2 regions of the Jeotgalibaca sp. A127 genome follow, and region 1 is predicted to be linked to the other one. Evidence: a T-box and tRNA genes for the amino acid it is inferred to sense, from the RefSeq annotation. Region 1 holds a T-box; the other holds one or more tRNA genes.
What was found. The T-box of region 1 lies ahead of serS (serine--tRNA ligase). A T-box ahead of a tRNA ligase gene usually reads a tRNA of that ligase, here a tRNA-Ser.

Region 1 (3,136 bases):
ATTCCTGGTAAAGTATCAAACGGTTTTACCATACACCAGAAGCATCCACCAGCAAACGTTGCTTTTTCAAATGCCATCGTTTAAACTCCCCTTTCTTTTGGGGTTATTTTAACATATATAGAAGAATTATTTATTCCCTAATGCATTTTCCTTCGTAATCTTAGTGATACCACCCATATATGGAACCAAAACTTCTGGAATTGTTATTGACCCATCTTCATTTTGATAATTTTCCAAAATAGCCGTTACTGTACGTCCCACTGCTACACCTGAACCATTTAATGTATTTGCGTATTCCACTTTACCGGTTTCTTCATTCCGGTAACGAATCATCGCACGGCGCGCTTGGAAATCTTCCGTATTTGAACAAGAACTGATTTCACGGTATGTGTCTTGTGCTGGGACCCAAACTTCAACGTCGTATGTTTTTGCCGCTGAGAAGCCCATGTCTCCTGTACATAAAACAATGGTACGGTGCGGTAGACCTAAATTACGCAAAACAGCTTCTGCATTATCGGTCATTTTTTCTAACTCTTCATATGATTCGCTTGGTTTACTGAATTTAACCATTTCAACTTTGTGGAATTGGTGCATACGGATCAAGCCACGTGTATCACGGCCTGCACTTCCTGCTTCAGAACGGAAAGACGGACTCATCGCCGTAAAATAGACTGGTAAGTCTGCCTCGTCCAGAATTTCATCGCGGTAATAGTTTGTTAAGGGTACTTCAGCTGTCGGAATCAAAGTAAAGTTGCGTTCATCCGTCAATTGGAAAACATCTTCCTTGAATTTAGGGAATTGACCTGTCCCAAACATTGAAGCTTCATTTGCGATATAGGGAGGAATCACTTCTGTATACCCGTGTTCACCCGTATGTAAATCCAACATATAATTGTAACAAGCACGTTCCAAACGCGCACCCAAGCCTTTGTAGAAAACAAAACGAGAACCTGTTACTTTAGCAGCACGTTCAAAGTCCAGAATTCCTAGAGCTTCTGCAACTTCGTAGTGGGCTTTCGGTTCAAAATCAAAACGGCGTGGTTCGCCCCATTTACGTATTTCCACATTATCTTCTTCATCCGCTCCGACCGGCACAGATGCATGCGCCACATTTGGCAAACGAAAGGCAATATAGTTAATTTTTTCTTCAATGGCAGCCAAATCTGCATCCATTTGCTTGATTTGGTCACCCACTTCTTTCATTTGAGCAATTTTATCATCTGCATTTTCTTTATTGCGTTTCAAAGTTGCGATTTCTTGGGATACTTGATTGCGGACCTGTTTCAAATTCTCCGCTTCAACAATTTTCCCTCTGCGTTCCTCATCCAGTTGTTTCAACTCCGTTAAAACTTCGGCTGTAACACCACGAGCAGCCAGTTTCTCTGCCATTTCATCATAATTTTCACGAATTCTCTTAATATCTAACATCTTTTTCTCCTCCTAATCATATAAAAAAAGCCATTCCGCCCCAATAGATAACAATCTATTGGGACGAAATGACTTGTCATTCGCGGTACCACCCAGTTTCGGACACACGTATGCATCCGCACTTTAGACGATAACGGGGGACCCGAAACAATTTAAGCAATTGATTTGTTTTCATTGTTTGCTTCATGCGTGGATTCAATAAAGGCATCTATCGGTTTTCACCCACCACCGACTCTCTAAAAGACTACCATTATTTACTATTCACATGCCTAGCTTTTTCTTTGTTTTAATTATCATCATTTTACTTGATTAACAGCCATTTCGTCAACTTAGTTAAAGAAACCACCGATAAAATCAGTTACTGTATTCCATCCTTGAGAAGCAGTGCTCGCTATCCAGCGCCATGCCAATACGAAAACATTCGCTTTTTCGACTGTGCGCTCAACTGCTACAGCTGCTTCATTTTGCGAACCATCCAAGTAACCCAGATCATCACCTTCAATTGAAAGAGTAACATTTCCGACTGTCGTTCCCTTCTCAATCGGTGCTTCTACCTGGCCATCTTCGTTCAACAAATCAGGATTCAAGGACATTTCTGTTTCAACTTTAAGTTCTTCATCTGTATTCGGTGTCACAACAAAGACATCTTCACTGTAAACCAACCCTACTTCTTCTTCTTTACCTTTTGCAATTGCCAATGGTTCTTCAGTTTTTACTGCATCCCCTTTTGCTGCAATTTGGACTTTTTCAAAATTATCAAATGCAAAATCCATCAAACGTGAAGTTTCTCCGAAACGGACAGAATTGTCTTCCGCACCAATCACGACTGTAATGACGCGTCTATCTTCTTCAACTGCAGTTCCTGCAAAAGAAGCGCCAGAAGCATCGGTTGTTCCTGTCTTCAAACCATCAACGCCAGTGTGTGCGTATGGTTGGTTTGGCAACATCAAGTTATAAGTCATCATGTGGATTTCGTCTCCGGAACCCTCCATGAAAATTTTATCCTCAATTTTAGCTGTTTCCAAGATTTCTGGATAGTCATCCAACAAATGATCGGCCACAGTGGCAATGCCACGTGCTGTCATTTTATTTTCTTCATCAACAGGGGCACCTGGGTAAAGGTTTCCTAACTCATCTGCATAGTGGTTAGGCAAACCCGTTGTATTAAAAAGAGAGTAGCCTGTAATTCCCCATTCATCCAATTTCGCTTTCATCATGTCAACAAAAGCATGTTCAGTTCCGCCAATCAATTCTGCTACAGCAATTGTTGCGCCATTCGCTGAATAAATGACCATTGCTTCATATAGGTCTTTAACAGTATAAGTAAAATCTTCGCGTAAAGGAACATTAGATAGTTCATAGTTTTGACTGATGGCTACGGCATACTCACTGACTGGAACAGGTGTGTCCCATGAAATGGTGCCGGCTTCCACAGCCTCATGCACTAAATATAGAGGAATCATTTTTGTCATTGAAGCGATATAAAGGGATTCATCCCCGTTTTGATCTAATAGAATTTTATTTGTTTCATTATCAATTACGAAAGCTGCCTCAGCAGAAACTTTAATTGGTTCTACAGCTGCTGATGCTTCTGGAACTGCTACAAGGGTACTGGCTAATACAGTTCCAGATAAGAGGCCGATTGTCCATTTATTATATTTAATCATTCTTCTACTCCATTCACTAAAGTTACGTTCTTATGTTAGCG
Region 2 (3,136 bases), on a different contig from region 1:
CCGAAAATGCGCACCACAAAGCTGAAATATTGGCACGTGCAGCCGGCGCGAAACTGGGAGAATTAATACAAATCGACTATAGCTGGCATGATATATATTTCCATTCTGAAACTTCCTACAAACGCGACAGCCGCATCATGATGGAAGTCGCTGCACCCGAAATCGAACCCGAAGATATCAACGTCCAGGATTCTGTTTCGTTCAAATGGGAAATTATCTAAACGTTTCAATAGCAGCATCAAGGTCCGTGTTAGTAGTGATGGTCTCAAAGAAACCCATCATTTCCTTGTAAAAAGATAACCGTACAGGAGAAGCGGCTTCAAGCTTTTTATACAGAGTGCGTGAAATGCGCTCCGGACTGCGACTGACAGCCTCCATCACCATCATGATTGTACATGTCCGAATCACGTCCTTCATTTGGTTGCGTTCAAGAGGGGCATTGGTGGCATAAATAAATTTGAGCAATTGACGGACTTCCTCATCCAGTAAGCCTTCTTTGGCACTGAAGAGAGTGAAGTGGCCGTCTTTTTTGTCTTCATCTATGTCCTGTAGATCATCAAGCAGTTGCAGGAATGCCCCATACTCAAAAGCAAAGCGCATTTCCTCTTTCGTGAGGGTTCCTTTGACCAAGAAAGCATCAGCCAATACCGATGCGCCACCTTTCATGAAACTGAGACGAAGGATTTCCTCTTTTTTAAGCGTACCATGTTGGTGAAGGCTGGCAATTTGAGCCTCATGGATAAACGCAATACTTTCGAACACTTCCGGAAACTGTTCCCGTGGGAAATGACCTTCAATCATGGCGAACAATTCTGTAAGGCGATCGGGATAGGTTGGTTCGCCCCTTAAAGCACGGCTGATATGTTCATTGAATTCCTTTTTCTCCTCCAGGGAAATATCCGGATTATCTAGATAGTTGTCCGTATAAGGGTAGAGCATGCTATAGGCATAAACAGGTGAGGTCAGTTCGAGTGGCAAATCCCAATATAACTGCAAACTATTCATAATCCAGACATTACGCATGGCTTGATAAACTTCCCAGGTTTTCAGTTTGCCATCCATTTCGGCGGCTTGATTCATAAATTGTTCAGCAACGTCCAAATAGCCCTTTTCCAGGAAATATTTCAGGAAAGGGCGCTCGAATAGAAGTTTCTCTTCATCTAATTTCAAAAGAAAAGTTGTTACAATCATTTTTATCTCTTCCCGGTCATCAGTTGAATTCAGATCCGATTGTAGTTTAGTGGCATACTGTTTCAGCTTCCGCTCGTTTTTCAGTTTGCGGAAAAAAGGAACGGACTTCAGTGACACTGGCGCTGCCGTCAGAAACATTTGGAACGCCTCTTCGAAGAGCTGGTTTTTAGGAATCATGGTTGTCATGGCCTCCTTTAATGGTTACAGTGATTATATCAGAAAAGACGAATGACAGTAGGAGTGGGACAATGTCAAAAAGCGAAGCAGCAGTGTTTACCAATATGTGTATGATTCAGGATGGACGAGGGCGGCTCTTGGTGCAGGACCGGAAGAAAGTGGACTGGCCTGGACTGACATTCCCAGGAGGGAAAGTCGAGAAGAACGAATCGTTCGTTGCCTCGGTGATTCGCGAGGTCAAAGAAGAAACAGGGTTGACGATTTTTGATCCGGTATTGTGCGGCATCAAGCAATTCCAGGATAGCAAAGATGCCCGCTACGTGGTTTTATTTTTCAAAGCATCGGTTTTCGAAGGAGAGTTGCAAAGTTCCGATGAAGGCGAAGTTTTTTGGATCGAACGCCAGGAAATCATGAGTCATTCACTCGCCCCGGATTTTGCAGCAATGCTGGAAGTTTTCGAAGATGACAGTTTAAGTGAATTTTACTATCATGGTGAAGAGTGGAAGTTTCAGCTTTATTGAGGAAAGTTTTGTGATTTTTTCTATTAATTTTTTGCAAAAATCGTGATATGATATGCAGTGGAGACTTACTCAAGAGGCTGAAGAGGACGCACTCGAAATGCGTTAGGCGTCGGAAGGCGTGCAGGGGTTCAAATCCCCTAGTCTCCGTAAATAATAATCCCTTTAAAATGACTTAGTCGCTGTTTTTGGTGACTAAGTCATTTTAAATTTAAACAAAGTGACTTAGTCAGGTAAAACTACCGAGTAAATCACTTTAAACGATTTTAAAGTGACTTCCATCCCAGTGAGTCACTTTATCGCCATTCCAAACTTCAAAAACCACGAATTCATTTAAGTTTCGAGGTTTATTTTTACCTCACAGTGGTATAATTATCCTAACTAAAGAAAAGTAGGTGACTTTATTTGAATTTGAAATTTTCTGAGTACAAATATGAACGTCCTGATTATGAGGTTTATAAAGCTGAAGCAACAGCAGCGATTGAAAAATTAAAAGAAGCACCCGATGCAGATGAAGCGGTGGCAGCAGTCATGACTATGACGAATCTGTTGAATGAAGCGGATAAGTTTGGTCAATTGGCCTATATCCGCCATTCCATCAACACAAAAGATGCATTTTACCAAGGGGAACAAGAATATTGGGATGAGTATATTCCTTTGTATTCGGAAATTAACACCCAATACTATCAAGCAATCCTTGATACTCCATACCGAGAAGAATTGGAACAAGTTCTTCCAAAGCAATACTTCAAGATGGCTGAATACAAACTAAAAGCATTCAGTCCAGAAGTAATAGAACTCTTACAAAAAGAAAATGAATTGGCGAGTGCCTATGACAAATTAGTCGCAAGCGCACAAATCGAATTTGATGGTAAAATCCTGAACCTTTCCGGATTGGGACCTTACCAACAATCAACTGACCGCCACATTCGTAAAGCGGCATCAGAAGCATATTTCAAATTTTTCCAGGAAAACGAAGAAAAATTCGATGACATTTACGACCAACTGGTGAAATTACGCGACAAAATCGCGAAAAAACTTGGCTTCAAAGATTTCGTCGAACTGGGCTACATCCGCATGGAGCGTTATGACTACAACCGCGAAATGGTCCAAACGTACCGTGAAAACGTGTTGAACGATGTCGTTCCGGTGGCGCAAAAACTTTATGAACGCCAAGCGAAACGTATCGGTGTGGACCGCATGAATTACTATGATTTAAACCTTGAGTTCCTGAACGGCAACGCCACACC

Region 2: it encodes a tRNA-Ser, which carries the amino acid that the T-box ahead of serS (serine--tRNA ligase) is inferred to sense. The anticodon was not compared.

The regions. Positions count from the first base shown of each region.
Region 1 is NZ_JBQPRC010000009.1:83,459-86,594, reverse strand. It holds gene msrA (peptide-methionine (S)-S-oxide reductase MsrA) at 1-77, opposite strand, end outside; gene serS (serine--tRNA ligase) at 127-1,428, opposite strand; T-box leader at 1,485-1,707, opposite strand; gene ACTVAI_RS09460 (serine hydrolase) at 1,758-3,095, opposite strand.
Region 2 is NZ_JBQPRC010000013.1:37,599-40,734, forward strand. It holds gene ACTVAI_RS10605 (SIMPL domain-containing protein) at 1-221, shown strand, start outside; gene ACTVAI_RS10610 (hypothetical protein) at 214-1,368, opposite strand; gene ACTVAI_RS10615 (8-oxo-dGTP diphosphatase) at 1,440-1,889, shown strand; tRNA gene ACTVAI_RS10620 (tRNA-Ser) at 1,949-2,036, shown strand; gene ACTVAI_RS10625 (M3 family oligoendopeptidase) at 2,298-3,136, shown strand, end outside.